Regions from separate parts of the Comamonas sp. 23 genome, predicted to be linked through region 2. Evidence: predicted binding sites of a transcription regulator. Region 2 holds the regulator's gene; the other holds the start of a gene.

Region 1 (15,818 bases), 1.8 Mb from region 2:
CCGGCTCGCCGCATTGCTCGGCAAACTGCCCGGCCCAGGCGCCTGCGGCGTTGACCACCACATTCGCGCGGATCTCCATCTCGGGCGTACGCACCACAAAGCGCTGGCCATTGTGCGCCACATCCAGCACCGGGCTGTGCTCGAACACCTGGGCCCCGGCCCGCGCGGCCGCCGTGGCAAAGGCCGGCGACAGCAGGCGCGGATTGGCCTGGCCATCATCGGGGCAGAACGAGCCGCCCACGACCTTGGCGCCGCCGACCGGAAAGCGCTTGTGCAGCTCCGCGCCATCGAGCAGCTGCAGGTCCAGCCCACAGTCGCGCGTCTTCTCGGCATAGCGCACTAACGATTCCATATCCGCCTGCGAGCGGGCAATCTTGAAGTGGCCCGAGCGCTCGTACTCAGCCTCGGTGCCAATCAACTCGGTCAGGCGCCCCCAGTGCTGATGAGAGCGTTGCGACAGCGGCAGCATCGCCAGCGACCGCCCCTGGCGGCGCACGCCGCCAAAGTTGACGCCGCTCGAGCGCGAGCCGCACAGATCGCGCTCGACCACCACCACCTGGATGCCGCGTTTGCGCAAGAACAGCGCCGTGCTCGCGCCCATGATGCCGCCACCAATCACTACCACCTCGGTGGCCAGTTGCTTAACCATGGCTGGCCTCCTGGTCCGTGCTGACCACGGTCATGTCCAGCGGCAGGGGCTTGATCGGCGCCTGGCCCCGGATGCGGCCTATCTGCGCCACCGGCACCTTCAAGGTGTCGGCCAGGATCTCGGTCGCGGCCACACCGCACATGCGGCCCTGGCAGCGGCCCATGCCAACCCGGCACAGCGCCTTGATGCGGTTGATATCGCCCTGCGGCTGGGTGGCAGCGGTAGCGCGCAGCTCAGCCGCCGTGATGTTTTCGCAGCGGCAGACCACCAGCGCATCGGGCGCACGCGCCGCCCAGTCGTCGGGAAAGGGAAACGCCACCTCCAGCGCTTGGCGGAACTGCTGCGTCTTGTCCAGCTGCTGGCGCAGCTTGGCCTGGCGCGCTGCATCGGTTGCAATGCCCCGGTCCTGCAGCAAAGCCAGTGCGGCCAGCTCGCCCGACATCTCGGCCGCGTCAGCCCCCATGATGCCGGCGCCATCGCCCGCCAAATAGACGCCGGGCACGCTGCTGCGCCGGTCGGCATCGATCTGCGGCACATAACAGCGGTGCAAGGGGGCAAAGGCGAACTCGCAGCCCAGCAGATCGGCCAGCTGCGTCTCGGGCCGCAGCGCATAGCCCAGGCCGATGGCGCTGCAGGCGGTGTGCTGTTCGGCGCCCTGTGCATCCTTCCACACGAGGGCCTGCACGCGGTCTGCGCCTTCGGCGCGCAGCAGCTGCACGCCATGGTGCACCGGCACATCGTGGAACATCAGCCAGCTCAAAAAATACACGCCCTTGGCCGCCACCGCCGGCTGGGCCAGCATGGCGGGTGCCGCCTTGTAGCGCTGCACCGCCGGGGCCGTATCCAGCACTGCCAGCACCCGGCCACCGGCCTTGGCGTACTGGTAGGCCACCAGATACAGCAAGGGGCCGGTGCCGGCAAACACCACCGCGTCACCAATCGCACAGCCCTGGTACTTCAAGGCCACCTGGGCGCCTCCCAAGGTGTAGACACCCGGCAGGGTCCAGCCGGGCAAAGGCAGCACCCGGTCGGTGGCGCCGGTGGCGACGATCAGATCGCGCCAGCGCAGGGTATTGGCTGTGCGCTGCGCCGTGTGCAGCAGGTCCAGGCTGTGGCCCTGGGCGTTCCAGACGAGCGTATCGGGCCGGTAGTCCAGCTGCGGGCGCAGGCGGTCAAAGGTCTGGTGCAGGTCGCTGGCGCGGCCAGCCTCAAAGCCATACAGATCCTTGGGCGTGCGGCCAAAGCCATCGGGCTGGCGGCGGTAGATCTGGCCTCCGGCCTGGGGTGCCTCGTCAATGACCACCGGGCGCAGGCCATGGGCCAGCAGGGTTTGCGCGGCGCGGATGCCGGCGGGCCCGGCACCCACGATGACGGGCGGGCCGTCGGCGGGCCGGGGGTCATCCAGGTAGAAATCGCTGCCGATCATGGCTGCACCTGGCTGGCATTGGTGGCGGTAGCCTGGGCCACGGCCTCTGTCGTGGTACAGATCTGCATGCCCGCCTGCAGCAAGGTGGAGCAGGCGCGCAGCTTGCGGCCGGCCTGCTCACCACCCAGCGTGACCCAGCAGTCCTGGCAGGCGCCCATCATGCAAAAGCCGGCGCGCGGGGTGTGGGCAAACTCATGGCTGCGCAGCTGGGCCGACTGGGTCAGCACGGCAGTCAGCACCGTGTCGCCCTGCAGCGCCTGGGCCGGCTGGCCGTTGAGCACGAAGTGCAGCGGCGCGCGGCCCTGCTCCTTGAGGCGCACCAGCTGGCCGGCCGGCAAAAGGGGAGTAGCGTGTGCCATCAGTGCTTGCCGATCAGGATGCGGTCCAGGCCATAGACCTTGTCGAGCAAGAGCATCAGCCCCAGCGTGATGAACACGATCAGCGCCGACACCGCTGCCATCATCGGGTCCAGCGACTCGGTGGCATACATGTACATGCGCACCGGCAAGGTCACCGTGCTGGGCGAGACCACAAAGATCGACATGGTCAGCTCGTCAAAGCTGTTGATGAAGGCCAGCAGCCAGCCGCCGGTGATGCCGGGCAGGATCATCGGCAAGGTGATGCGCTGGAACACCTTGGCATTGCTCGCACCCAGCGAGTAGGCGGCCTGCTCGGCGCTGCGGTCAAAGCCGATCAGCGCGGCCATCACCAGGCGCATGGTGTAGGGCATCACCACCAGCGCATGGGCAAAGATCAGCCAGCCAAAGCTGCCCTGGCCACCCACCAGCGAGAACATGCGCAGCATCGCCACACCCAGCACCAGGTGAGGAATGATCAGCGGCGACAGGAACAGCGCCTGCAGCGCGCCACGGCCGGGGATCTCATAGCGCACCAGCGCAATGGCAGCGGGCACAGCCAGCGCCGTCGAGATGGAGGCGGCAGCCACCGCCAGGCCCAGGCTGTTCCAGAACGACTGGACAAAGTCGGCATGGTGCAGCACCTGCTCAAACCAGCGCAGCGAGAAGCTGGTGGTGGGCAGGGTCAGAGTCTCGGCCGGGGTGAAGGCCACCAGGCAGACGATCACCAGCGGCGCCAGCATGAAGATGATGACCAGCGCGTTGAAGATCAGGGCAATGGGTCCGTTTTTTTGCATGTCAGTTACCTCGCCTCTCAGCCCAGGGTCTTCTTGTAGCGGCCTTCAACCATGCGGTTCCAGCCCAGCATGATCACCAGGTTGGCGGCCAGCAGCACAAAGGCGATGGCCGCGCCCAGCGGCCAGTTCAGCTCGTGCAGGTACTCGTCATAGATCAGGGTGGCGACCATCTTGACCCGGCGCCCGCCCAGCAGGCCGGGAATCGCAAACGAGCTGGCAGCCAGGCCAAACACGATCAGGCTGCCCGAGAGAATGCCGGGCAGCACCTGCGGAAACACCACGCGGCGCAAGGTGGTGAAGTGCGAGGCACCCAGTGATAGCGAGGCGCTCTCGACCGAAGGATCGAGCTTTTGCAGCGAGGTCCAGACGGGGATCACCATGAAGGGCAGCATCACATGCACCAGTGCAATGACGATGGCCGTCTCGTTGTAGAGCAGCTTGACCGGGCCGATGCCCACCAGGCGGAAGATGTCATTGATCAGCCCTTCTGGGCCCAGCAGCATGCTCCAGCCAAAGGCCCGCACCACCACCGAAATCAGCAGCGGCGCCAGGATGATCAGCAAGAAGATGGAGCGCCAGGGCGCGCGCATCTTGCTCAGGATGTAGGCCTCGGGCGCGCCGATGGCGATGCAGATCAGGGTGACCAGGCCCGAGATCCACAAGGTACGCCAGAAGATCTCGTAGTAGTAGCTGTCGGTGACGATGTGCACATAGTGCTCAAACGTGAAGCTGCCCGCGACCGGGCCGGTGTCCACGTGGTAGGCATTGAAGGACAGGATGGTGGTCAGCAGCAGCGGCACGGCCAGCATCACCGCAAACAGCAGCAGCGCCGGAGCGCTCATGGCCCAGGGGCCCCAGGTGCGGCGCTCGCTCATGCGGCCACCCCGTCACCGGCGATCAGGCGCACATTGCGGTCGGACCAGTCGATGCCCACCTGGCTGCCCACCTGGTGGGGCGCGTCGCCATCGTTGGCTGTCGTCACGGTGATGCTGCCCAGCGGGCATTCCACGGTGTAGAGCCACAGGTTGCCCAGGAAGAAGCGCTCGCGCACGGTGCCCTGGGTGCGGCCGGCCGAGCTGGCCGACAGCTGGATTTTCTCGGGGCGCAGGCCCAGCAACAAACGCGTGCCGTGGCTGGCCGCAGCAGCCGGCACATCCTGCACCGCCATCTGCACATCGCCCACATGCGCCAGCCACTGGCCGCCCTGGGCATGCACGGTGGCCTGCAGCAGGTTGGCCTTGCCGACGAAGGTGGAGATAAAAGCGTTGTGCGGGTGTTCGTACACCGTGTGCGGCGTGTCCACCTGGGTGATACGGCCGGCCTCCATCACCACGACGCGGTCGCTGATCGACATCGCCTCGCTCTGGTCGTGCGTGACCATGATGGTGGTCGTGCCCACCTTGCGCTGGATCTCGCGCAGCTCGAACTGCATCTCCTCGCGCAGCTTGGCATCCAGGTTGGACAGCGGTTCATCGAGCAGCAGCACCGGTGGCTTGATAACCAGCGCCCGGGCCAGGGCCACGCGCTGGCGCTGGCCGCCCGAGAGTTCACGCGGGTAGCGGTCGGCATAGGGCCCCAGGTGCACCAGGGCCAGCGCTTCGCTGGCGCGCTCGCTGCGCTCGGGCTGCGCCACCTTGCGCATCTCCAGGCCAAACTCGACGTTCTCACGCACGGTCATGTGCGGGAACAGCGCATAGGTCTGGAACACGATGCCCAGGCCGCGCTCATTGGCCTTGGCGCGCGTGATGTCCTTGCCGTCGAGCTCAATACGGCCTTCGGTCACATCCACAAAGCCGGCAATCATCTGCAAGCTTGTGGTCTTGCCGCAGCCCGAGGGGCCGAGCAACGAGACGAACTCGCCCTTTTGCACATCCAGGTTGAACTGGCTGACCACCCGGTTGGGGCCGTACTGTTTGGAGACGTTGTGGAGACGCAGAAAACTCATGGAAATCACCTCGGTGGCACAGGGTTGCGGGGCCCGTCGGCCATGTCGCACGAATGAACGACATTTGCAACTATTTATCTATTTTCGGAATGTGGTTTGAATCCATACACGGTGTAAACACTGATAATGGAAGATAAATTTGATTTATTCCGATAAATGGAATAAAAATCAGATCCACCGAATTTTTATTCCGGAAAACCATGAGCACCGACACCTCTGAGGACAACAGCCACCAGCGCGGCACCCTGCACCGCAGCTTTTTGGTGATGCGCGCGCTGGCCGCGCACCAGACCGAAGGCGTGCGCGTGACCCATCTGGCCAAGGAAATCGGCCTGACCCAGGCCACCACGCACCGGCTGCTGCAGGGCCTGATCCAGGAGGGCATGGTGGAGCAGGACCAGGTGCACAAGCTCTACCGGCTGAGCCTGGATTTGTTCTCGCTGGCCGCCCAGGCCGGCGCGGTGAGCGACCTGCGCAGCCTCGCGCGCCCGGTGCTGCTGCGCCTGTGCGCCAGCCTCAATGACACGGTGATCCTGATGGTGCGCTCGGGCTTTGACGCGGTCTGCCTGGACCGCATCGAAGGCCAGTTCCCGATCCGCACCTTCACCGGCGATATCGGCGGGCGCGTGGCGCTGGGTGTGGGCCAGGGCTCGCTGGTCATCCTGGCCAACCTGCCCGAGGCCGAGCGCGAGGAGGTGCTGCGCTTCAACCTGCCGCGCATGCAGCACTACAACGTCTATGACGAGGTCTACATGCGCACCGAGATCGACAAGGCGCACCGCCAGGGCTATACCGCCAAGAACTCCGGCCTGCTCGAAGGCATGGCCGGCCTGGCCGTGCCGGTGTTTGACCGGGGTGGCCAGGTGGTCGCCGCCCTGTCGATCGGCACCCACACCGCGCGCCTGAGCGACGAGCGCCTGCCCATCGTGCGCGACATGCTGCTGCGCGAAGCCAAAACGCTGAGCGCCCAGATCAACCCCTTTGACCCGACCTTGCGCCACCCGATGCATGCGATCTCCACCGGGGACCGCACCCGCTCGATGTAAGCGGCGCCAGCCTCTACCCCCTTTTCTCCCGCCCTCTCACCCTTTCAGCGCTACTGACCCCCGCCATGGCCTCCAGCACCCCTTTGCACCTCATCATCAAAAGCGGCGGCAGCGCTGCGATCCCGGAATGGACGGCCCTGTTTGCCGAATTTGCACCCCATGTGGTCGTGCATGACTGGAACAGGCCGCCGGCTGACCGCAGCCTGGTGGATTTTGCGATGGTCTGGGAGCCAGAGACCGGCGCGCTGGCCCGCTATCCGCAGCTCAAGGCCATCTTCAGCTCGGCCGCTGGCGTGGACCATATCCTGGCCGATAGCGAACTGCCGCCAGCGCTGCCCATCGTGCGCATGGTCACGGGCGAGTCGCAGCAGCGCATGGCCGAGTTCTGCCTGATGGCCACCTTGATGCTGCAAAAAAACATGCCGCGCGCGCTGGCCCAGCACCGCCAGCAGCAGTGGATCGAATTCAACCCGCCGCATGTGGCCAGCGAGCTGCGCGTGGGCATTCTGGGCCTGGGCACCCTGGGGGCTGCTGCCGCGCAGATGCTGCGCGCCGTGGGCTACCCGGTGCAGGGCTGGTCGCAAACGCGCAAGCAGATCGAGGGCGTGACCAGCTACTGCGGCCAGGAAGAGCAGGCCGCCTTTTTGCGCAGCAGCCAGGTGCTCATCTGCCTGCTGCCCGATACGCCTGCGACCCGGGGCATTCTCAATGCCCAGCTGTTTGCCCAGCTGCCCGCTGGCGCCCAGCTGGTCAATGCCGGCCGGGGCACGCAGCTCCACAGCGCCGACCTGGTGGCTGCGCTCGACAGCGGCCAGTTGGGCGGTGCGCTGCTGGATGTCACCGAGCCCGAGCCCTTGCCGGCCGACTCGCCGCTGTGGACACACCCGCGCGTCATCCTCACGCCCCACATCGCCGCCAGCGCCAGCCGCCGCGCCAAGGCGCGCCAGGTGGCCTTGTCGATGGCGCAGTGGCAGGCCGGGCAGGCGCTGGACAACTGCTTTGACCGGGTGCGCGGCTACTGATCAACCCGGGTACATGGGGCCGGCCAGGCAGCTGAAAGCCGGGCTGCTGCCAGGCCGCTACTGGCGCCATATCCGAGTGTTTTGCGATGCCAAGCCCTTGGCACCATCAGGGCCGCCCAATAGCCGCTAGGATGCGAGCCGCCCTCGTCTGCATCCCCTCCTCTCCATGTCCACCCCTTCCCCTGTGCCCAGCCAGCGCGCGACGCTGATTGGGCTTTCTGCCGTGCTCTGCTGGTCTGCACTGGTGAGCCTGTTCCGCAGCGTTGCCGAACACCTGGGGGCGATAGGCGGGGCCGCCTGCGTGTTCTCGCTCAGCGCCTTCTTGGTGACCTGGCGCTTTGGCCTGCCGCGCGCCGCGCAGCTCAAGGCCATGCACCCGGCCTATGTGCTGGGCTGCGGCCTGCTGTTTGTGCTCAATGAAATTGCCTTCTCGCTGTCCCTGGGCTGGGCCAGCCACCGGGGCCAGACGCTGGAGCTGGGCATGATCAACTACCTCTGGCCCAGCCTGACCTTGGTGATGGCCACGGTGCTGGGGCTGCAGCGCTTTCGCGCCGGCCTGGTGCCGGGGGTGCTGCTGTCGATGGCCGGCATTGTGCTGGTGGTCAAGGGCGACAACGCGCTGTCGCTGGCCAGCCTCTGGGCCAATGTGCAAAGCAACCCGCTGGCCTATGCGTTGGCGCTGTGCGCGGCCTGCCTCTGGCCCTGCTATTCGGTGGTGTCCAAGCGCTACACCCAGGGCGCCAATGCGCTGCCGGCCTTTCTCTGGGCCGTGGCCGCCGTGCTGTGGATCAAGTACGCACTCAGCCCCGAACCACCGCTGCGCTTTACCCTGCCCGCGCTGCTGCAGCTGGGCCTGCTCAGCGGCTTGACCGCCCTGGGCTACAGCTGCTGGGACCATGGCCTGCGCGCGGGCAACCTCACGGTGATGGCCGTGGGCTCTTACTTCACCCCCGTGCTGTCGGCCCTGGTCGGTACCGTCTGGCTGCAGGTGCAGCCGTCCTGGAGCTTTTGGCAAGGGGTGCTGCTGGTGACGCTGGGATCGTTGGTCTGCTGGTGGTACACCCGCAGCCCCACCTTGGCCGATGGAAAAAAGCTGGCCGGATAAAGGGGTGGCTGCCGCATGCATGCCGGTTTGGTATACACATACAAACACCTAGTCGTCGCCCGCTGGCCAAACGCGCCCGGCGCACTATAGTGGGCGGGTTGACCGCGTTTTTTCCGAGCTGCCCATGGACTACTCCCGCCCCAACCATATCCCCACTGCCGCCGAGCAAGAGGCCGACAAGCGCCTGGAGCTGCGTGGCCTGATCGCATTTGCCGTGCTCACCGTGGTGGCCACCATTGCTGCCGCACTGGTCTTTGGCAGCCATATCGCCTAAGCGCTAATCGCCCCAAGCCACACTGCGCCAACCTGCCGGGCGCCACTGAATGGCAGCCAGGTAGCAGCTCGATGCTGGCTACCAGGCCTGCAGAGCTGTGCTTTTCCGGCTAGGATGCAAGGCTGCTTTTCACAGCTGTCCCTGCATCCAGCCGCGCTCCCATGTCTTCCTCCCCGACGCCCTCTTCCCAGGCCGCTTCGCAACGCGCCACCTTGATTGGCCTGTCGGCCGTGCTGTGCTGGTCCACGTCGGTGGGCCTGTTTCGCAGCGTGGCCGAGCACCTGGGGCCCATTGGCGGGGCGGCGGCGGTGTTTACCTTGGGGGCCCTGCTGGTCACGCTGCGTTTTGGCCGCCCGCGCCCGGCGCAGCTGCGCGCCATGCACCCGGTCTACCTCTGGGGCTGCGGCCTGCTGTTTGTGCTCTACGAGATCGCGCTGTCGCTGTCGCTGGGCTTTGCCAGCAACCGGGGCCAGACGCTGGAGCTGGGCATGATCAACTACCTGTGGCCGAGCCTGACCATTGTGCTGGCCACCGTTTTTGGGCTGCAGCGCTTTCGTGCGGGCTTGGTGCCCGGGGTCTTGCTGGCCATGGCCGGCATCGTGCTGGTGCTCAAGGGCGACAGCGCGCTGTCCATCGCCAGCCTCTGGGCCAATGTGCAAAGCAACCCGCTCGCCTATGGCCTGGCGTTCTCGGCCGCCTGGCTCTGGCCCTGCTACTCGGTCATCGCCAAGCGCTATGCGCATGGCGCCAATGCGCTGCCCACCTTTCTCTGGGGCGTGGGCGCGGTGCTCTGGGTCAAGTACGCGCTCAGCGATGAGCCGGCGCTGCACCTGTCGCTGCCGGCCATCATGCAGCTGTGCATGCTCAGCGGCCTCACCGCGCTGGGCTACAGCTGCTGGGACCATGGCCTGCGCGCGGGCAACCTCACGGTGATGGCCGTGGGCTCGTACTTCACGCCCGTGCTGTCGGCGCTGGTAGGCACCGTCTGGCTGCAGGTGCAGCCGTCGTGGAGCTTTTGGCAGGGGGTGATGCTGGTGACCGCCGGCTCGCTGATCTGCTGGTGGTGTACCCGCAGCACATAAGCAGCACAGGGCTGACTGCTCAGCCTTTGCGCGCCGCTTCCAGCGCGGCAATGTCAATCTTGGTCATGCCCATCATCGCCTCGAACACGCGCTTGGCCGCAGCGCGGTCGGGGTCGGACATGGCCGCAGTCAGCATGCGGGGCGTGATTTGCCAGGAGATGCCCCAGTGGTCCTTGCACCAGCCACAGGCACTTTCCTGCCCGCCATGGCCAACGATGGCGTTCCACAGGCGGTCGGTCTCGGCCTGGTCGTCCGTGGCGATCTGGAAGGAAAAGGACTCATTGTGCTGAAAATGCGGCCCGCCGTTGAGCCCAATGCAGGCAATGCCCGCCACGTTGAACTCCACCACCAGTACATCGCCCTGCCGGCCATCGGGGTAGTCCCCCGGCGCGCGGTGCACGGCGCCCACAGAGCTGTCCGGAAAAGTCCGGGCATAGAACTGCGCGGCATCGAGCGCATCCCCCTGGTACCAGAGGCATACGGTATTTTTTGCGGTCATCGTCGGTCTCCTGTTTGCACAGACGACTAGCCTAGCGGCTCGCAGCCCGCCTGCAAGTAGGACAGCGCTGCACAGCAAGGACGCCGCCGCACTGCGGGCGACGAGGCCTCAGGCGCCGCTGCGCCTTTTCTCGCGCAGCATGAACAGGTACAGACCCTCGACTTTCTCGCGCGCCCAGGGCGTCTTGCGCAAAAAGCGCAGGCTGGAGTTGATGCTCGGGTCCAGGCAAAAACAACGCACCGGGATGCGCTCACCCAGCTCTTCCCAGCCAAAGTACGCGACCAGCTCGTTCAGGATGTGCTCCAGGGTCAGGCCATGGAGGGGGTTGTTGGGCTGTTCGGCGGTGCTCATGGCCGCCATTGTCGCCCAGCCGGGGCACGGGCCGCGTGGCTGGGGCTTTGCGGGCCGCACATCTGCGCAGCCCGGCGGGGCACTCTTCAGCCGCTAATCGTCATCTCCGCCGCGCAGCACCTGGCGCACCACATCCCCACCAAACCCCCGGCTGGCCAGAAAGCGCATCTGCTTGGCCCGCTCCTGCGGGCTCTCGGGCGGCGCGCCAAAACGGCGTTGCCAGACCTCGCGGGCGCGCTGCAGCTCGGTGCTGCGCAGGCGCTCGCGGGCATCGGCGATCAGCAGGGCATCCACGCCTTTGTGGCGCAGCTCCTGCAGCACGCGGCTGGCGCCATAGCGGGCGGCCTTGGTGTGGATCACGCTGTCGACCACGCGCTGGGCGCTGATGAAGCCCTTGGCTTCGAGCTCGTCGAGGATGGCTGCCAGGTCCTCGCCCTCTTGCACATGGGGGCCGAGCTTGGCCAGCAGCTCGGCACGCGAATGCTCGCGCTGCGCCAGATAGCGCAGCGCCCGGCCCTTGAGGGAGAGTTTGCTGAAAGACATCGGTTCAAATTGCTATAAAACAAATAGCTGCTTGCGCACAGGTTCTGTGCACAAGCAGCTATTCTCAGCGCTGTGGCTAGGCGGCTATCAGCCTTCGGTGCCGGTCGCTACCGGGCCGTCCACCACGCCGTCTTCGGCGGGGCGCAGGCTGATGTTCAGGCTCTCGCGCACCTTGTTCTCGATCTCGATGGCGAGGTCGGAGTTCTCACGCAAGAACTCGCGCGAGTTGTCACGGCCCTGGCCGATCTTCTCGCCGTTGTAGGCGTACCAGGCACCGCTTTTCTCGATAATGCGGGCATTGACGCCCATGTCCAGAATTTCGCCTTCGCGCGAGATGCCTTCGCCAAACAGAATGTCGAACTCGGCCGTCTTGAACGGGGGCGATACCTTGTTCTTGACCACCTTGACCTTGGTTTCGTTGCCGATGGCCTCGTCACCACGCTTGATGGTGCCGGTGCGGCGGATATCGAGGCGCACCGAGGCGTAGAACTTCAGTGCATTACCGCCGGTGGTGGTCTCGGGGCTGCCGAACATCACGCCGATCTTCATGCGGATCTGGTTGATGAAGATGACCATGCAGTTGGTCTTCTTGATCGTGGCGGTGAGCTTGCGCAGTGCCTGGCTCATCAGGCGGGCCTGCAGACCGGGCAGCTGGTCACCCATTTCGCCTTCGATTTCCGCCTTGGGGGTCAGGGCCGCGACCGAGTCGACAACGATCAGGTCCACCGCGCCGGAGCGCACCAGGCTGTCCACAATCTCCAGCGCCTGCTCACCGGTGTCGGGCTGGCTGATCAGGATATCGCCCAGGTTCACGCCCAGCTTTTGGGCATAGCTGGTGTCCAGCGCATGCTCGGCATCGATGAAGGCGCAGGTGCCGCCCAGCTTTTGCATCTCGGCAATCACCTGCAGGGTCAAGGTGGTCTTGCCCGAGGATTCAGGGCCGTAGATCTCGATGACCCGGCCGCGTGGCAGGCCGCCAACGCCCAGCGCAATGTCCAGACCCAGCGAGCCGGTCGACACCACCTGGATGTCCGACACCGCTTCGCCTTCGCCCAGCTTCATGATGGTGCCCTTGCCGAACTGCTTTTCGATCTGGGCCAGGGCGGCGGCCAGGGCCTTGGCTTTTTCGCTGTTGGCTTCGGGTTTGGTGGCGGGTGCGTTCATGGATTTCTCCTTGCGTTTGATGGTCATGTCGTCGATCTGGAGATCCAGCTGTTTGCATATACAGCCTGGATGCTTGAACAGTAGTTTATGGGATGGGTATATTTTATAGAAGCATTTTTTTAGTCAGTTTAGTTGACTATATGCACAATAGCGACTTCGCCCTTTTTCAGCCTTTTTAGGCTGCTCGCCATGCCCATTCTTCTGCCCCATTTGCCCGATGACAGCTGGCGCCTGACCCATATGGGCCGCCTGCTGGGCCACGCGATGCGCCGTTTTGATGCCCGTGTGCTGCAGTTGATGGCCCAGGACGAGGCCGTGCCGCTGGCGCTGTCGCACCTGGCCGAACGCGACCAGGTGAGCGCCGCCCATGTCCACATCACCCGCCACCTGTCGCTGGCCGGCGACCGCCTGGTGGACCTGGCGGCGCGCGCGGGCATGAGCAAGCAGGCCATGGCCCAGCTGGTGGACCAGTGCGAAGCCTGGAACCTGGTGACCCGCGAGCGCGACCCGCGCGATGCCCGCGCCCGCATCGTGCGTTTTACCGAGACCGGCCTGCTGTGGCTGCAGGCGTTTGAGCGGGCCGTCACCCAGGCGGAGGCGGAGTTCCGCGCCGAGGTCGGCGAGCAGGTCGCCACCGTGGTACAGCTGGGGCTGGAGGTCTATGGGGCCGACAGCTGAGCGGTTGCGCTTTGCCGCGTTCAGCGGCGCTTGCGCTCGAATTTGTAGAACAGGTTGGGCTCGGAGACGATGTAGATGTTGCCGCTGTGGTCCATCGCCAGGCCTTCGGGCTGCGGCACCCGCTCGGCCAGCCCCGCCATATCGGCCCACAGCGGCATCACGCTGAGCAGGTCACCGGCTCGGCTGTATTCGTACAGCACCGACGATTCCTCCCCCAGCAGCAGCAGGTTGCCGCTGCGCGGATCGACCTCGATGGCGGCCAGATCGGTGCTGGGCATGTCGTCCACCGCCGGCACCTCCCAGGTCGAGACTTTCATATCGACCAGGCCCGGCTTGAGCTTGGACAGCGGCGCATCCATCACCAGCACCTGCATCGGCCATTTCTCGGTCACGGCCAGCAGCTGCTGGCGCTTGGCATCCCAGCCCAGGCCTTCAAGCGCAAAATTCTTGATGGCGATGTCATTGAGCTGCACATAGGGACTGTGGTCGAGCGATACCTCGGTCACCCCCTTGCCAAACTGCACCCAGTAGATGCGGTTGCTGCGCTCGTCGGCAATCGCAAACCAGTCGCCCTGGATATGGGCGATGCCTTCGGTATCTCTGGCGCCATGCAGCGGCGCCAGCCGCAGCAAGCGGCCATCGGTGCTCAGCTCGGCAATCTGGGGCGGGCGGTTGGTCACCGCAAACAAGGTCTGGGTCTCGGGGTTGAAGGCCAGGCCTGAGAGGTTGTCGGCAATGCCGCTGACCACCTTGGCATCGATGCTGGCCCGGTAGTGCGGCAGGTTGGCAGGCGGTGCCGAGCGCGGTGCAGACTGCAGCGCATCGGTCTGCCCCGGCATGGCAATGACGTGGTGCCACTGCAGGTACAGGGCGGTCAGCACCAGCAGGGCCGTCACCGCGACCAAGCGGCGCTGCCGCTGCGACGCCTGCCATCTGACCTGTACCTTGGACCCTGGTTTCATCACCACCTGCTGCAATCTCCCCCCACCAGCCACAGGCCGGGTGCCCGCGTGTTCTGGTCAAGACGAGGCGCTATCCTACGTGAGGCCTGCCCCGGTTTGATGACGGCCCGGCCGGATTTACGTCTTTGCAACAAAAAAGCAGGAGGCCAGCGCGGCGCACCACGGCCTCGCGGCTCACCCGCTTTGATCTATGCTTAGGTAGCCAGCCAGGCCATGGACTCGCCTAGAATCATTGGCACCATCCACATCACGACGACAACACCGATAGGAGACTGCATGCGAATACTGATTGCCGAAGACGACCAGGTGCTGGCCGATGGCCTGCTGCGCAGTCTCCGCAACTCCGGCGCCGTGGTCGACCATGTCTCCAATGGCACCGAGGCTGATGCCGCCCTGATGGCCAACAATGCTTTTGATCTGCTGATTCTGGACCTGGGCCTGCCGCGCATGCATGGGCTCGAAGTGCTCAAAAAGCTGCGCGCCCGGGGCTCGGCCATTCCGGTGCTGATTCTCACCGCCGCCGAGAGCGTGGACGACCGGGTCCAAGGCCTTGACCTGGGCGCCGATGACTACATGGCCAAACCCTTTGCGCTGTCCGAGCTCGAAGCCCGTGTGCGGGCGCTCACGCGCCGGGGCGTGGGCATGAGCACCAGCCTGATCCAGCATGGGCCGCTGGCCTACGACCAGGCCGGGCGTGTGGCCACGTTCGACGGCCGCATGCTCGAGCTCTCGGCCCGAGAGCTGGGCCTGCTGGAGGTGCTGCTGCAGCGCTCGGGGCGGCTGGTCAGCAAGGACCAGCTGGTCGAGCGCCTGTGCGAATGGGGCGAGGAGGTCAGCACCAATGCGATCGAGGTCTATATCCACCGCCTGCGCAAGAAGATAGAAAAGGGCCCCATCCGCATTGCCACCGTGCGTGGCCTGGGTTATTGCCTGGAGAAGATCCAGCCACCGGCCCCGCACTGACCTCCACCCTCCGGCCACAGCGGGGCGATGGCCGCCCCCGGCCCCATTCACGCAAGGACAGCCTTGGCCCTGTTTCGCAGCGAGCAGCGATCTTTGTTCGGAGAGATCCTTGACTGGATGCTCACGCCGCTGCTGCTTTTGTGGCCCGTATCGCTGGCATTGACCTGGCTGGTGGCCCAGGACCTGGCCAACAAGCCCTTTGACCGCGCGCTCGAATACAACGCCCATGCGCTGGCGCAGCTGGTGGGGGTGCAAGGCGGCAAAACCTATTTCAACCTGCCGCTGCCGGCCAGCGAGATCCTGCGCGCCGACGATGCCGACAAGGTGTACTACCAGGTGACCACCCCGTCGGGCATGTTTCTCGCGGGCGAATCGGCCCTGCCCATGCCCGCCAAGGACCTGGAGCGCAGCGTCGGCATGGTCCAGCTGCGCGATGGCGAGCTGCGCGGCGTGGATGTGCGCATCGCCTGGATCTGGGTGCAGCTGTCGCTGCCCGAGCCCAACCTGGCGCTGATCCAGGTTGCCGAGACGCGCGAGAAGCGCAGCGTGCTGGCCACCGAAATCATCAAGGGCGTCATGCTGCCGCAGTTCGTCATCCTGCCGCTGGCGGTGCTGCTGGTCTGGTTGGCGCTGGCGCGCGGCATCAAGCCCCTGCACCTGCTCGAAGAGCGCATCCGCGCGCGCAAGTCCGAAGACCTCTCGCCGATCCAGCACAAGGATGTGCCGCTCGAAGTGGTGCCACTGGTCGACTCGGTCAATGGCTTGCTAGAGCGCCTCAACGATTCACTGGCCACGCAGAAGCGCTTCCTCGCCGATGCTGCGCACCAGCTCAAAACCCCGCTGGCGGGCCTGCGCATGCAGGCCGAGATGGCCCAGCGCGCCGATGCCAAGGAAGACGACCTCAAGCTGTCCTTGCAGCAGATCGGGCGCTCGAGCATTCGCGCCACGCACACCGT
Region 2 (15,818 bases):
ATAGCCGTCACCCCCGGCAGCGACCCGCGCCTGGTGGGCGATGAGCCCTTGCTGATCGCCCAGCGCAGTGGCGTGCCGGTGTATGTGGCTGCGCTGCGGGCCACGGCCGCCCAGGCGGCCCTGCAGGCGCACCCCGATGTCGATGTGCTGGTCTGCGACGATGGCCTGCAGCACCTGGCACTGGCCCGCGATGTGGAGATTGCCGTCTTCAACGCCCAAGGCATTGGCAATGGCTGGCAACTGCCGGCCGGGCCACTGCGCGAGCCCTGGCCCAGGCGGCTGGACATTGCGCTCTACGCCGGCCCAGCGCCCCAGCAGCTGGCAGCCACTGGTGCAGCGGCCTGGCCGCTGCAGCGCAGCCTGGCCTGCTATGCCGTTGGCCAGGATGGCCGCCACCATGCGCTTGCCGATCTGCGCGGCCGGCCAGTGCATGCGCTGGCCGCCATTGCCTATCCGCAGGAGTTTTTTGCGATGCTGCAAGCCCAGGGCCTGCAGCTGGCCCGCAGCGATGCACTGCCCGACCATGCCCCGCTGGACGACCCGGCCTGGCTGGCAAGCCTCGGAATCGCCGCGACCAGCGCACCTACAATAGGTGCACCCGATGCACCCGTGCTGCTGTGCACCGAAAAGGATGCGCACAAGCTCTGGCGCATTGCCCCCCATGCACTGGCTGTGCCGCTGGAGGTCGCCATCGACCCGGCCTTTGGCCAGCATGCCGATGCACTGCTGCGCCAGCACCAGCCCGCATCGCCCCCTGTTAAGAAAGACTGATTGCTGCTATGGACCCGAAACTGCTCGAACTGCTGGTTTGCCCCGTCACCAAAGGCCCCCTGCGCTATGACCGCGAGCGCCAGGAACTGGTCTCGCGCAGCGCGCGCCTGGCCTACCCGGTGCGCGATGGCATGCCCATCATGCTCGAAGGCGAAGCGCGCCCGCTCAGCGACGAAGAAATCGACGCTTTAGCTGCGGCAGATTAAGGTTTGATGAAGTTGCGGCCCCACCGGGGCCGGCATGGCCGTCCGCACAGGCAAACCCCAATAGCGGTTTTGTAAAAAAAAGACACAATTTGCTGAAATTTTAGGCACAGCGCCTCCGGGCAGGCCTTGTGGATTGCATCCATTTTTTTCAGCACATTGCCATGCATACCCTGATTCTCAAGAAAACCGACAAAGGCATGGAGGCGCTGCGCGCCCGGGATCCCTCGTTGCCGCACCGCATGCGACCGGCCTTCATCATGTTTGATGGGCAAAAAAGCATTGAACAGGTGATGGCGCTGGCGCCCTCGGCAGGTGGACAGCTGCAGGTGCTCGAAGACATCAAGCAGCTGCTGCAGCAAGGCCTGCTGGAGCTTTTGCGCCCCAGCGACGCAGGCCAATTGCCCGCCAGCGCCAGTGCCATCATTGACAACCTGACCGACCCTGCGACCACGCCGCCACCCGCTGCTGCAGCCGCCCCAGTTGCCGCGCAGACCGCAGCCAGCAATGCAACTGCTGCCATCAGCAACCACAGCGAGCGCTATATCAAGGCCTATGCCGCTGCCAGCCAATTGGTCAGCGGCCTGGGGCTCAAAGGCTTTCGGCTGCAGCTGCAACTGGAAAAAGCCCAGGGCTACGACGGCCTGGTCGCCGTCCTGCCCAAGCTGCGCGAGGTGATCGACGCCAAGAAACTGCGCCCCATCGAGGCCATTCTGTTTGGCAGCAACGAGACCAATACGCCTGTCAAGCCTGCACCCTGAGCGCGGGCGCCGCAGCAGCGGCGACTGCCTGGGTAGGTGGCTTGTGGCTGTCGGGCCTGGTCGGCGGCGACTAGCTGGGCGCACCTGGCCGGCCGCACCTAGTCGGCTACACCTCGCTGGCAGCGCCTGGCCGGCCGCACCTCGCCGGCCGCACCTAGCCGGCCGCACCTCGCCGGCCACCCTCCTCGCTACAATTTAAGTTGGCTTCACTCTCCTCTCCTTTAGCACCATGGCATCCGCACCCGCGCCGTTTACTGTCTTGATTCCTTCGCGCATGGCCTCCTCGCGCCTGCCCAACAAGCCCCTGGTCGATATCGCCGGCCTGCCCATGGTGGTGCGCGTGGCCAGGCGCGCGCAGGAGAGCGCCGCCCAGCGCGTGGTGGTGGCTGCAGATGACGAGCGCATCATCGACGCCTGCAAAAAGCATGGTGTGCAAGCGGTGATGACCTCGCCCAAGCACCCCAGTGGCAGCGACCGCCTGGCCGAGGCCTGCAATGTGCTGCAATTGGGCGGCGATGACATCGTGGTCAATGTGCAAGGCGACGAGCCCTTGATCGCGCCGGCGCTGATCGATGCGGTCGCGGCGCTGCTCAGCGACCGGCCCGAGGCCAGCATGGGCACGGTCGCGCACCCGATTGCTGATCTGGAGTCGCTGCTCAGCCCCAATGTCGTCAAGGTGGTGCTCGATGCACAGGGCCTGGCCAGCTATTTTAGCCGCGCGCCCATCCCCTGGGGCCGTGATTTTGTGAATATGGCCTGGTGGAAGAACCCCGGCACCACCGGCACGCCCGGTTTTGCGCCGCTGCACCATATGGGCATCTACAGCTACCGCGCCCAGTTTTTGCATACTTTCCCTACGCTCAGCCAGGCCCCGACCGAGCAAATCGAGATGCTCGAGCAGCTGCGCGCGATCTGGCATGGCCACCGCATCGCCGTGCATGTGACGCGGCAGATCCCTGGCTCGGGCGTCGATACGCCCGAAGACCTGGTGCGCGTGCGCCAGCTGCTGGGCGCGGTGATGTAACCCGCGTGCCTGCCCTGCACCGCGACGGCCACCGATGCAAGCGCACCGTAAGCTAAAAGGCGCAGCATGCCTGTCTCGCGCAGCCGAGACACGGTATTGGTGCCAGTTCGCTGACAATCCCCTGATGCGTGATATGCTCAAGCCCAGTTTTTTTGTGTAAAAGCGGGCTTTAGTGCCCGCTTTTGCCGTGCAAGTTTTTTATTCTCCAAGGACCGTCATGAAATTAATTCTTTTGGGAGCACCCGGCGCCGGCAAAGGTACGCAAGCTGCCTTCATCTGCCAAAAATACGGTATTCCCCAGATTTCCACCGGCGACATGCTGCGTGCTGCCGTCAAGGCTGGCACGCCGCTGGGCTTGCAAGCCAAGGCCGTGATGGACGCCGGCCAGCTGGTCAGTGACGATCTGATCATCAATCTGGTCAAGGAACGTATCGCCCAGGCCGACTGCGCCAATGGCTTCCTGTTTGACGGCTTCCCCCGAACCATCCCCCAGGCCGACGCGATGAAGGCCGCCGGTGTCAAGCTCGACTATGTGCTGGAGATCGATGTGCCGTTTGAGGCCATCATCGAGCGCATGAGCGGCCGCCGCAGCCACCCCGCTTCCGGCCGTACCTACCACGTCAAGTTCAACCCGCCCAAGACCGAAGGCCTCGACGATGTGACCGGCGAGCCCCTGGTGCAGCGCGAAGACGACAAGGAAGAAACCGTCAAGAAGCGCCTGGATGTGTACAGCAACCAGACCCGCCCCTTGGTGGACTACTACGGCAGCTGGGCCGCACAAGACCCGGCCGCCGCCCCCAAGTACCGCGCCATCAGTGGCATGGGCTCGGTCGAAGAGATCACGCAGCGCGCCATTGCCGCACTGCAGGCCTGATAAGTCGCACAGACTTATCCGCACAGCCACTGTCTTGCGACAGTGGCTTTTTTAATGCCTGCTCATGCCATCAGCAGACCGGCATGTGGCGGCTGCTTTAGGCCTTGGCTTGGACCTGCGCCAGCGCCAGTTGCAAGCTGACCCGGCATTTGTAGGGCGTCAAGGCCACCGCCAAGTCCTTTTCCAAATCGGCCACCCCGGGCAGTACCGCATCGCTGATCACACCATCGCTGCAGCGGCTGCTGCGCCATACCGGCAGACCTTGCTGGCGTGCGCGCGCCATGGCCTCCAGCAGCACCTGATGCACGGTGCCATTGCCGGTGGTTGCCACCACCAGACCGTCGATGCCCTGGGCCTGCAGGGCGTCCACCAGCCCGGGGCGCATACCGGCATGGCTGGTCACGATCTCCACCCAGGGCCAGGGCTGGCTGGCGGGGGCAGGCAAGGCGGCCAGCCACTGGCTGCCGGTGTAGCCATCCGCTGCGCCTGGTGCCAGCGAGGCATAGCCCTGGCGCAGGCGCACGGTCACGCCATCCACCCAGCCCAGGGGCCCCTGCTCGCCCGATGAAAAGGCCAGCAAACGGTGCGGATGCACCTTTTGCAGCCAGCGCGCGCTGTGCAGCTCGCCGCCGCCCGTCACGGCCACGACCTCGCGCAGCAGCGGCTGGCCATCCGCAGCCAACGCCGCAGCGGCGGCCACGGCGTCCTTCAGGTTCTGCGGGCCATCGGGCATCAAGGCATTGGCCGGGCGCATGGCACAGGTCAGCACCACGGGCTTGGCCAGGCGCCCTAAAGCGCAATGCAGGAACCAGGCAGTCTCTTCGAGCGTATCGGTTCCGTGGGTGATAACAACAGCACGCACGGTCTCATCGTGCATGGCCGCATCGCAGCGCTTGAGCAGCGCATGCCAGACCTCGTCATTCATGTCCTTGCTATCAATTTGCGCTATCTGCACCGCATCCAGCGGGCCTGCCGCAGCTGTCTCAATACCGCTCACGCCCGCCAGCAAGGCCGCGATGGACAGCTGGGCCGCGCGGTATTGGCCGGGTTTCTCGGCGTCATCAGCCATGCCGGCAATGGTGCCGCCGGTGCCGATGATCAAAATTTTTGGCTGCAAGGCTTGCCTCCTGCAAAAAACTGGTTAAAAATACAGGTACTGGATTGATATACAGGTGTTGGGATGCACAGTGGCTTTGCTTCTGCCCGGCACCGCAGATCACACGGAGATCTTATGCGAGACCATCCCAAACTGACCGCGCGCCAACAAGAAATTCTGGACCTGATCCAGACCGCCATTTCGCGCACCGGCGCCCCGCCAACGCGCGCCGAGATTGCCAGCAAACTGGGCTTCAAATCGGCCAATTCGGCAGAAGACCATCTCAAGGCGCTGGCCCGCAAGGGCGTGATCGAGCTGGTCAGCGGCACCTCCCGGGGGATTCGCCTGCAAAGCGATACCGTGCGCTCTATCAACGCCGCACGTGGCACGCGCTTTTCGTCGCCGCTGGCAGGCGTGTCCAATGCCACGGCCGGCCTGGGCCGTGTGGTGCAAGAGCTCGCCCAGCTGGCCCTGCCGCTGATTGGCCGCGTCTCGGCCGGCTCGCCCATCCTGGCGCAAGAGCATGTCGACCAAACCTATACCGTGGAGGGCGGCCTGTTCCAGCAGCAGCCCGATTACCTGCTCAAGGTGCGCGGCATGTCGATGCGCGATGTCGGCATCATCGATGGCGATCTGCTGGCCGTCAAAGCCACGCGCGAGGCCCGCAACGGCCAGATCATCGTGGCGCGCCTGGGCGATGATGTCACCGTCAAGCGCCTCCAGCGCACCAAGGACGGCATTGAACTGCTGGCCGAAAACCCGGATTACCTGCCCATCATCGTGCAGCCCGGCGAGCCCTTTGAGATCGAAGGCATTGCCGTGGGCCTGATCCGCAACACGATGCTGAACTAGGCCTAGCGGCCCCCTCGGCCCTCCCTTTTCTGCGCAACCCCAGGTAGCGGGCGTTGTGGGCTCTTGGCCCACAGCCCTGGGGGATGCGCTCGCCCTGCGCAATCCTGCTGTTACCCGTATACCAAGGAGTCTCCTATGCTTGTAGCAGATGCATTGCGCGCGCTTGCGCCTTTTTCCCTCGTCGCCGGCCTGCCCTGGTTCCAGTCCATCCAGCGTGCCATTGTGCGCAGCAACCGCCGCCGCCCCGGCCATGGCGCCGCCAATGACGGCCAACTGGCCGCCCAGGTGCACTGCTTTGCCACCGCGTCCTCTGCCGCTGTACAGCGCGGCGCCGCCCAGCAGCTGAGCTTGCTCGATGGCCCGGTAGCTCAGTCCAGCGTGGATACGTCAGGCGCGGATACCTCCTGCATGGACACGCCCCGCGTTGACTCGCCTGCCGATGGTGCACCAGTGCAGCGCCCCATCGACCGCATCCGCCTGCCGCGCAAACCCGCTGCGCGCCGTCGCCTCTCAGCAGCTGCGCAGTCCCACACCCGCCCCTTCCTGTCGGTGCAGCGCTGCAGCGCCCAGGCCGCCAATGATGCGCCCATCAAGATGTACTGGGCCCAACCGGCCAGCCTGCACCGCCAAAAAGGTATGCGCTGGGCCATGTCGGGCAGCATGGCCGATATCTGTGCCGAGCTCGAGCGCCTGGAGCGGCTGGAACATCTGCACGCGGTCTAAGCCGCCGCCCAGGGCGGGGATCAAGTCTGGCCCCCAGCATGCGTTGAACGCCGCAAACAGGGCCAGACTAGCCGAAGGTTTGCGCATGGGGCTCAGCGTCCCCGGCGCGGCATCTTGCCGCAGGCAGACCCGATTGCCGCTAGGTGCGGCCGGCTAGGTGCGGCCGGCTAGGTGTGAACTGTCAAGAGGTTGTTTGCAGATTTGAGCCTGGCCATCGGGGTAATTCGACCAATGCCGCTGTGAGGCCTGTGCCAGTTGTAGTAATGCTGCCAGCGATGTAAGGCTTGTGTTCGCTCAGCTGAATTCTGGTATGTCCAACCATAGGCCCACTCGCGCAGCGCCGATTGGATGAATCGCTCGGCCTTGCCGTTGGTCTGTGGCCGGTACGGCCTGGTGAACTTGTGCTGCACGCCCAAGGCGTTGCAGGCCGCAGCGAACTCCCTTGAGCGGAATGCCGCACCGTTGTCGGTCAGCAGGCGTTTGATGCTCACTCCAAGCCCCGCGTAGTACGCCACGGCGTTGCGCAGAAAGGCGACGGCTTGCGGCGTTTTCTCGTCCGGATGCATAGCGGTAAAGGCAATGCGTGCGTGGTCGTCAATGGCCACGAACAGTGTCTCCCATCCCGCACCATCGACCGAATCGCGCCGATTGCCTGTGACGCGGTGGCTGGGCCGAACGATGCGCCCGAGCTTCTTGGTATCGATGTGCAGCATGTCTCCAGGCGCATCGTGCTCATAGCGAACCACGGGCTCGGACGGCTGCAGATCGCTGAGTCGAGACAGGCCCGCACGGGCCAATACCCGGCTCACGGTGGACGCCGAGACGCCTGCGTAGCTGGCAATGCGCGACTGCAGCATGCGGCGTTTGCGTAGCTCAACAATGAGTAAGGCCTTGGACTCGCAGATGGCTTTGGGAGAGCAAATGGGCCTGGAGGAAGCATCGGCCAGGGCTGCTTCGCCGCCCGAGAGGTAGCGGCCCAGCCACTTGCGAGCGGTCTGTGCGGTGACGCCTTGAAGGGCTCCGGCCTGAGAGGCATCCAGGCCTTGCAAGGTCATCTGTTTGACCATCTCCAGTCTCCGGGCAAAGGTAAGTCGGGCATGCTTATGAGTGTTCATCCGGTTGGCTGTCCTGAGTGGGTTGGGTGTTTGGCGACTTCCAGTCTCTCAAATCCAACCCGGATGAACACCGGATACAACCTATTGAACCTTCACAGCTAGGTGCGGCCGGCTAGGGGTGAGCAGCCAGGCAACAGCCTACCGGAGGGTTTCCAGAACGACGCTGAGATAGTCTGGGCAACATGCAAGACAGGTGCAACGGCAGTACAGACCTGCCCAGTCCAGCAGCACCCCTCCCTGCCGTCCAGGCCAGGCCTTGGTGGTGCAAGGCCCATGCGCTGGGCACCCCGCGCTGTCAGCCATCGCTCCCTGCTGCCCACTTGCACCAGCTACGCGTGCTGTCAGCGCGCAGCAGCGACCACCTCCAGCGCCTGCTGCTTGAAGGGCGCCAGCTGCTCCCGCAAGGTATCTCTTGCGCTATCCACCGCAGCGGCGACGGCATCGGGGCCAAATACCAGGCCTTGCAGCAATACAAAATGCACATTGCGGATGCCGATGGAGGCCAGCGCATAGCGCAAGTAAGGCGTCAGAAAATCTTCCTGCCGGGCCCGGGGGCCCGTGTGGAAGCCGCCCGAGCTCACCAACACCAAGGTGGGCCGGTCTTTCATCAGGCCGATCTTCCCTTCAGGCGTGGATGCAAAGCTGCGGTGGATGCGGATCACATGGTCCAGCCAGAGCTTGAGCGTGGCCGGCACCGCAAAGTTGTGCATGGGGGTCAGAATCATCAGCAGATCGCTGTCTTCCAACTCCTTGATCAGCGTTTCGGACCAGGCCAGCGCCGGTGCATCCGCGCTCGCATTGGCGGTGATCGCCAGCGCATAGTCGCGGCTGATCGGCGGTATCGGGGTGGCCACCAAGTCGCGCTCGCGCAGCGGCTGCTGCGCCAGGCCCAACTCGGCGAGCATATCGGCCGCCAGTTGGTAGCCATGGCTGGCCTGGCCATGGGGGCCACAGTTCAAGAGCAAGGTACGGGTCATCAGTCGTCCAATCGTTTGAAAATAATCACACCCCGGTGTCCAGCCAATGCCTGGGGCATCAAGCCGCACTGCATTTGCAGACCCAGGCCGCCAGCGTGGTCCGCCCCAGGCGAGCGGGTCCCGTGGGCAGCAAGCTGTCACCGTCCAGCAACGCCCCCCGATACAGAGCGTGGGCATCGCCCAGCACTTCCCGCGGGTCGCCGCGCAAGCGCAGGTACTGCTGCATCCAGTCGGCCATCGCCATCTTCTGGGGCCCGGCCACCTCCATGCAGCCATCCAACGGCTGCGCCAGCGCGGCATCGGCCACCAACATCGCCAGGTCCTCTGCGGCCATCGCCTGCATACGCGCTACGGGCATGGTCAGCGCCGTACCGGCAGGGCTGCCCTGTGCCAGCCGTGCCAGACTTTCGTACAGGGGTGCGGCACGCAGCACCGTATAAGGCGTGCTGCCTGCCTGGATCAGCTGCTCTCGCAGCGCCAGCGCCTGGTAGTAGCCGCTGTGCTGCAAGCGCTGCAACCCCAAGGCCGACAGCGCAATATGGTGCGCCACTGCTGCAGCGGCGATGGCGGCATTTAGCTGGCGGCATATGCTCGCCCAGCTCGCCAGCGCATCGGCCGTCTCCATCACAGGTGGCTCGCGCACATCAATCAGCACCTGGGCGCCATGCAGCGCAGCTGGCAGCCTGGGGTCCACATCCGCAACCACCGGGTAGCCCAGCTGCCGCAGATTGCTGACCACCTTCGCGCCCAGCAGCTTGCAGCCGCCCAGAACCAGGACTTTCATAGGCCGTCTTGCGCCACGCCGGGAGCTAGCTTCTTAAACCGGCATCTTGCGAAAGGCAATCGCAAAGCGGTTCCAGCTGTTGATCGAGGTGATCACGGCCGTCAGCTCCATCAGCTCGGCATCCGTGAAGTGGGGGCGCACGGCCTCCCAGACGGCATCGGGCACATGGTTGTGCGACACCAGGGTCAGCGCCTCGGTCCATTCCAGCGCAGCGCGTTCGCGGTCGCTGAAGAACGGCGTCTCACGCCAGGCGGCCACGGTGGCCAGGCGGCGGCTGGATTCGCCGGCCTTGACCGCATCGGTCACATGCATGTCCAGACAAAAGGCGCAGCCATTGATCTGCGAGGCGCGCAGGCGCACCAGTTCCTTGAGCAGAATGTCCAGGCTGCCCTTGGCAATCTGGTTTTCCACGCCCATCAGGGCCTTCATGATGGCGGGGTCGGCGGTGTAGAAGTCGAGTCGGGTTTGCATAGCTATCTCCATGGCTGGGTTGCGTCGGTGAATTCCGTTGCTGATAGGCAGTATGCAGTTGTCTTGGCCAAGCCAAAAGAGCCAAGAAATGCAAAAATGACTAGGCCATGATTTCTGACCCTCCCAATTCCCACCCTGTGCCAGCGCTGCAGCTGCACATCGACCGCAGCCTGCAGCTGCCCATGTACCTGCAGATCTGCCAGCGCTTCAAGACCGCCATTGCGCAAGGCCATCTGCGCGCCGGCGACCGGGTGCCTGCGTCGCGGGCGCTGTCCACCGAGCTGAACCTGGCGCGCGGCACCGTCGATCTGGCCTACCGCATCCTTGCCGACGAAGGCTACTTCCAGGGGCGCGGCGCGGCGGGCACCGTCATATCACCGAGCCTGCCCCCGGCTGCCACGGCCCCGGCGCCGCAAGCCATCGCCCAGCCACCGGCCGCCGATATCGTGGACCACGACGGCCTGCAGCCCCGCCCCTTGCAGCTGGGCCTGCCCGCGATCGATGCCTTTCCGCGCAAGGTCTGGAACCGGCTGGTCACCCACCGCCTGCGCAGCAGCGAGCCCTACCGCCTGGCCTACCCCAACCCGCAAGGCGATGAGGAGCTGCGCCAGCGCATTGCGGCCTACCTGGCGGTCTCGCGCGGCGTGACCTGCGTGCCCGAGCAGGTCTTTGTCACCACCGGCCTGCGCAACACCCTGGAGCTGAGCCTGCGCAGCCTGGCCAGCCCTGGCGATGCCTTCTGGTTTGAGGACCCGGGCTATATCCTGGCGCGGCCGTTTTTGCAAAATGCCGCCGTACAGATCGTGCCCGTGCCCGTCGATGCCCAGGGCCTGCAGGTGGATGCGGGCCGGCAGCTGAGCCCCTATGCGCGGTTTGCGATGGTGACGCCTTCGCACCAAAGCCCGCTGGGCGTGACTCTGTCGCTGGAGCGGCGCATGGCGCTGCTCGAATGGGCGAGCGAGGCGGGCAGCTGGATCATCGAAGACGACTACGACAGCGAGTTCCGCTACCAGGGCCGGCCCCTGCCCGCCCTCAAAAGCCTGGACCGGCAGGACCGCGTGATCTACGCCGGCACCTTCAGCAAGGTGATGTTTCCCGGCCTGCGCCTGGCCTACGCGGTGGTGCCGCTCGAGGTCGTGCCCCGCTTTCAGGCCGTCAGCTCCAACCTCAATGCCGGCTGCCCCTATCTGCTGCAGGCCAGCGTGGCCGACTTCATGGCCCAGGGCCACTTTGCCCGCCACCTCAAGAAGATGCGGCTCTTGTATGCCGAGCGCCGCGCAGTCGCACAGCGCAGTTTTCAGCAAGTGCTGGGCGATCGCCTGCGCATTGACTTGCAGCCCGGCGGTCTGCACTTGCTCGGCCAGATCCAGGACGGCGACAACGACAGCCTGGTGGCCCAGCGCGCCCGCGTACAGGGCCTGGCCACGCACCCGCTGTCGCGCTGGTATATCGACGCAGCCCCTCGCCAAGGCCTGCTGATGGGCTTTGCCAATATCACCAGCGAGGCGCAGGCCTTACAGCTGGCGGGCCAGATCCAACAAGCCTTCGGCTAGCGGAACGCGGACCAGGAAGACGGACTGCTTAGCCCTTAAACGCAGGCGTGCGCTTTTCCAAGAAGGCAGTCACCGCTTCGCGGTGGTCAGCCGTCTGGTGGGCCAGCGCCTGGTAGGCGGCTGACAGCTCCAGCAACGAAGCCAGGCTCTGGTGCATGCCTTCGCGCATCAGCTTCTTGGTCATGCGGGTGACCTGGGGCGGGTTGGCCGCAATCTCGCTGGCCAGGGCGTTGGCGGCGTTCAGCAATTCCTCGGGCGGCACCACCTGCGAGACCAGGCCCCACTGCAAGGCGGTGGCGGCATCAATCATGCGGCCGGTCAGCGACAGCTCGGCCGCGCGCGCCATGCCGATCACGCGGGGCAGCAGCCAGGCACCGCCGTCGCCGGGGATGATGCCCATCTTCACAAAGCTCTCGGCAAACTTGGCCTTGTCCGAGGCCACGCGCAGATCGCACATGCAGGCCAGGTCCAGGCCCGCGCCCACCGCCGCTCCATTGATCGCCGCGATGGTGGGCACCTCCAGGTTGAACAGCGCCAGCGGCAGGCGCTGGATGCCACGGCGGTAGTCATCGCGGATGCGCATGCCATCGACATCGCCAAAGGACTGCTGCTGCATGGTCTTGATGTCGCCACCCGACGAGAACGCGGGGCCCTCGCCCGTCAGGACGACGGCCCGCACGCTGCTGTCGGCCGCAATGGTCTCGCAGGCGGCCAGGATCTCCGCCACCGCCGTGTTGCCGGTCAGCGGATTGCGGCGCTCGGGCTGGTTCATCGTCAGGGTAACGACATGGCCTTGCTGTTCGTACTTCAAAAATGCAGTCATGGAAAGGGCTCCTGGTTCCGGGTAGGTCTCGATGTGGTCAGCGCTGTGCGCCGAATGAGCCAGAGCATACGGTTAAAGCCCGCATGCGCCTGCATATCAGCTGAGTGCAATTTGGTATTGGACGCTGCCCAAAAACGGCCCTAGCCTGCATGGATGCTGGGGCAGGCAGCGCCCCACATGCCGATAACTACATGCTGCCTAGGAGACAGTTGATGCCCGTATCCCGACGCCAGTTCCACCACCGTCTTGTGCAATGGGGCGCAGCCGCCAGCCTGGCCAGCCCCTGGCTGGCACGCGCGGCCGATGCCCCCTTGCGCTGGGTCGTGCCCTACCCCGCAGGCGGCGCCGCCGACCAGATCACCCGCATCGTGGCCCAGGATGTGGGCCAAAGCACAGGGCAGCCCATCGTCATCGAGAACAAGGCCGGCGCCGCCGGCATGATTGCGGCCGAGACCGCGCTGCGCGCCCCCGCCGATGGGCTCACCTTCTTTGTCGGCTCCAATGCGCCGCTGGTCATCAACAGCGCCATCTACGCCAAGATGAGCTATGACCCGGTCAAGGATTTTGTGCCTGTCGCGGGCCTGGGCAAGGCGCCTTTGCTACTGGTCACCCGCAAGGACCTGGGCGCCAGCGATCTGCGCGCGCTGATCACGCTCGCCCAGCAGGCGCAGCGCCAGGGCAAGACGCTCAGCATGGGGTCGGCCGGCAGCGGCAACATCACCCACCTGGCGGGCGAATATGCCGCCGAGCGCATGGGTTTTCAGGTGACGCATGTGCCGTTTTCCGGCAGTGCACCGGCCATCACCAGCATGATGGGCGGCAATGTGGACATCATGTTCGACGCGCTGCCCTCCTGCATGCAGCAGGCCATTGGCGGGCGCATTGTGCCACTGGCGATTCTGGACAAGCAGCGTTTTGCAGCACTGCCCCAGGTGCCTACCCTGGCCGAGCTGGGCTTTGGCGATACCGAGGCGAGCGCCTGGTTTGGCGTGGTGGCCCGCAGCGGCACGCCCGCTGACGCGGTGGCGCGCATGGCCCGCGCCATCAACCAGTCCCTGGCCAAGCCTGAGGTGCAAGAGCGCCTGCGTCGCATAGGTGCGCAGCCGATTGCGGGCAGCACCGCAGAATGGGGGCAGTTTGTGGCCTCCGAGCGCGAACGCTGGATACCGGTGGCCCAAAAGCTGGGTATCCGCGCCGAATAGCCCCCGCTCCCGCCGCTGGCTTGCCTTACCGTTTTATTGTTGAAAACCGACTGATATGACCGCCCTGACCCTGAGCATGCATGGCACCACCGCCGTGCTGACGATGAACCGCCCCCAGGCCCGCAATGCGCTCGACGAGCAGATGCGCGAGGATTTCACCCGCCTGATCCCACAGGTGCGCGATGACCGCGCGATCAAGGCCGTGGTGCTGACGGGGGCCGGCGGCCATTTCTGCGCCGGCGGCGATATCAAGAGCATGCAAGCGGCCGTTGCCGGCAAGCAGGATGTGTTTGACAGCCGCAACCGCATGCTGGGCCTGCACCGCTGGTTTGACGAGCTGCTGGACATGGAAAAGCCCGTCATCACCGCCGTGCAGGGCAGCGCCTTTGGCGCCGGCCTGTCGCTGGCCCTGGCAGGCGATTTTGTGCTGGCCGCACCGTCTGCCAAGTTCTGCTGCGTGTTTGCCAAGATCGGCTTTGTGCCCGATCTGGCCGGCATGTATTTGCTGCCGCGCCTGGTGGGCCTGCAAGCGGCCAAGGAGCTGGCCTTCACGGCCCGCGTCGTCGCCGCCCCCGAGGCGCAGCAGATGGGCATGGTCTACAAGATCACCAGCGAAGACGTGCTGGCCGACGCCCTGGCCTTTGCCGAGCGCTTTGCCAGCGCACCGACCGAGGCCATGGGCTACACCAAACGCGTGATGAACCGCGCCTTTGAGACCCAGCGCGACGAGATCTACCAGCAAGAAGCGCTGGCCCAGACGCTGTGCCGCGAAAGCGCCTTCCACCAGGAGGCCATTGCCCGCTTTGTAGCCAAGCAGCCGCCGCTGTTCCAGTGGCAGGACTGAGCACGTGATCGGAAGGCGCAGCTGCAGCAGCCCTGGTGGGCTGCTGGTGCGTCAGATCAGTACTTCACATTGACAATCGTCGCCTGCAGCAGCGCCACTACCTTGGGTGGCACTGCCGCATCTGCGCCATAGGCCAGCACCTCGCCGCTGCACACCGTCAGCAGCTTGCCGGCGTTCACCACCTTGCCAATGGCGACAAAGCGCTCGCCAATCGCCGGGCGCATCAGGTTGATCTTGAACTCGGCCGTGACCACCTCATAGCCCTGGGCCGCCACCGTCAGCGCCGCATAGCCTGCCGCGCTGTCCACCACGCTGCTGACGGCGCCGGCATGCAAAAAACCATGCTGCTGCGACAGCGCCTTTTGGTAGGGCAGCGCAATCTGCACCTCCCCCGGCTGCACGGACAGCAGGCTCGCGCCCAGGGTCTGCATCAGCCCTTGGGCATGGAAGCTGGTGGAGATGCGTTCAAACACTGCGTTCATGGTGGTATGCCTTTGTGGCCAAGCCTCGATAGCGATCAGCCAATCTAGCATGCAGCGCAACTGATGGTGCAGCCCTGCGTCCTGCACATGACAGCTGCCTTTGCCACTATGCTTGCAGCCATGGACAGTCCCCAACTCCTGATCGTCTATCACAGCCACACGGATGGCAGCCGCCAGATGGCCGAGGCCGCGCACGCCGGTGCGGCCAGCCAGCCGGGTGTGCAAGTGCGCCTGCTGTGCGCGCCCGATGCCGGGCCTGCCAATGTGCTGGCCGCCAGCGGCTACCTGTTTGTCTGCCCCGAGAATTTGGCTGCGATGAGCGGGCTGATGAAGGACTTTTTTGACCGCTGCTACTACGCGGCGCTGGGCCGCATTGAGGGCCGGCCTTATGCCGCCCTCATCTGCGCTGGCAGCGATGGCAGCAACGCGGCAAGGCAGATTGCCCGCATCGCAACCGGCTGGCGGCTCAAGCCCATTGCCGAGCCGCTGATTGTCTGCACCCATGCCCAAACGCCCGAGACCATTGCGGCGACCAAGCAGATTGGCGCAGACGATCTGCAGCGCTGCCGCGAGCTGGGCGAAGCCTTGGCAGCAGGTTTAAGCATGGGTATTTTTTAGAGTCACTGACATAACCCTTGATACTTCGTTCTCAAGCCTTGCCGTACGTCTGTACTGTCTGCGGCTTGAAGCCTCGTCTCAACCGCAAACCTTCGGTTTGCTGGGCTATGTTAGCGCCTCTCAAAGCAGGCCCGCATCCCCAGCCGGGGCGGCTTGGCGCGTACCATAGCGCATCCCCACACAAAACTAAACGGCGCCCCCCGATGCTCTACATCATTCTCAAAACCGTGCACCTGTTGTCCATCATCGTCTGGCTGGGCGGCATGGCTTTTGCACATTTCTTTCTGCGCCCTGCGCTGCAGCAGCTCGAACCCCCTCAGCGCCTGATGCTGATGCGCGATGTGCTGGGGCGCTTTTTTGCCGTGGTGCTGGTCATCATCGCCGCCGTGCTGCTGTCGGGCATCGGCATGATGGGCCTGGTCCACCAGATGGCCGCGCAGGCCAGTGCCAAATTCAGCATGCCCGTCTCCTGGATGGTGATGGCCGTGCTGGGCCTGGCGATGATGGCCGTGTTTGGCCATATCCGCTTTGCGCTGTTCAAGCGCCTGGACCGCGCCGTCAACGCCCAGGACTGGCCGGCAGGCGGCAAGGCCCTGGGCCAGATTCGCCAGCTCGTCGCGCTGAACCTGGCGCTGGGCGTGGTGA

Evidence for each region. Region 2 encodes LexA, which represses DNA repair genes until DNA is damaged. Its sites were predicted from a motif close to ACTGTATNNNNATACAGT; they were not measured.
Region 1: recA (recombinase RecA) is a predicted target of LexA. The motif match lies at 12,307-12,324, and genes of this name have one in related genera.

What each region holds. Positions count from the first base shown of each region.
Region 1 covers NZ_CP187127.1:4,872,127-4,887,944, forward strand. The annotation lists gene ACPEE1_RS21970 (NAD(P)/FAD-dependent oxidoreductase) at 1-649, opposite strand, end outside; gene ACPEE1_RS21975 (NAD(P)/FAD-dependent oxidoreductase) at 642-2,075, opposite strand; gene ACPEE1_RS21980 ((2Fe-2S)-binding protein) at 2,072-2,434, opposite strand; gene ACPEE1_RS21985 (ABC transporter permease) at 2,434-3,228, opposite strand; gene ACPEE1_RS21990 (ABC transporter permease) at 3,246-4,103, opposite strand; gene ACPEE1_RS21995 (ABC transporter ATP-binding protein) at 4,100-5,173, opposite strand; gene ACPEE1_RS22000 (IclR family transcriptional regulator) at 5,374-6,219, shown strand; gene ACPEE1_RS22005 (2-hydroxyacid dehydrogenase) at 6,285-7,241, shown strand; gene yddG (aromatic amino acid DMT transporter YddG) at 7,408-8,346, shown strand; gene ACPEE1_RS22015 (hypothetical protein) at 8,471-8,620, shown strand; gene yddG (aromatic amino acid DMT transporter YddG) at 8,782-9,702, shown strand; gene ACPEE1_RS22025 (VOC family protein) at 9,722-10,201, opposite strand; gene ACPEE1_RS22030 (VF530 family DNA-binding protein) at 10,310-10,561, opposite strand; gene recX (recombination regulator RecX) at 10,646-11,095, opposite strand; gene recA (recombinase RecA) at 11,183-12,259, opposite strand; gene ACPEE1_RS22045 (MarR family winged helix-turn-helix transcriptional regulator) at 12,449-12,937, shown strand; gene ACPEE1_RS22050 (SdiA-regulated domain-containing protein) at 12,958-13,899, opposite strand; gene ACPEE1_RS22055 (response regulator) at 14,176-14,862, shown strand; gene ACPEE1_RS22060 (sensor histidine kinase) at 14,926-15,818, shown strand, end outside.
Region 2 covers NZ_CP187127.1:3,099,721-3,115,538, forward strand. The annotation lists gene lpxK (tetraacyldisaccharide 4'-kinase) at 1-771, shown strand, start outside; gene ACPEE1_RS14005 (Trm112 family protein) at 780-977, shown strand; gene ACPEE1_RS14010 (hypothetical protein) at 1,139-1,735, shown strand; gene kdsB (3-deoxy-manno-octulosonate cytidylyltransferase) at 1,965-2,759, shown strand; gene adk (adenylate kinase) at 2,977-3,633, shown strand; gene ACPEE1_RS14025 (asparaginase) at 3,731-4,750, opposite strand; gene lexA (transcriptional repressor LexA) at 4,865-5,581, shown strand; gene ACPEE1_RS14035 (hypothetical protein) at 5,717-6,304, shown strand; gene ACPEE1_RS14040 (IS481 family transposase) at 6,472-7,419, opposite strand; gene ACPEE1_RS14045 (FMN-dependent NADH-azoreductase) at 7,761-8,396, opposite strand; gene ACPEE1_RS14050 (SDR family oxidoreductase) at 8,455-9,180, opposite strand; gene ACPEE1_RS14055 (carboxymuconolactone decarboxylase family protein) at 9,214-9,651, opposite strand; gene ACPEE1_RS14060 (PLP-dependent aminotransferase family protein) at 9,759-11,204, shown strand; gene ACPEE1_RS14065 (crotonase/enoyl-CoA hydratase family protein) at 11,233-12,027, opposite strand; gene ACPEE1_RS14070 (Bug family tripartite tricarboxylate transporter substrate binding protein) at 12,240-13,229, shown strand; gene ACPEE1_RS14075 (enoyl-CoA hydratase/isomerase family protein) at 13,285-14,073, shown strand; gene ACPEE1_RS14080 (PaaI family thioesterase) at 14,130-14,555, opposite strand; gene ACPEE1_RS14085 (flavodoxin family protein) at 14,676-15,173, shown strand; gene ACPEE1_RS14090 (CopD family protein) at 15,377-15,818, shown strand, end outside.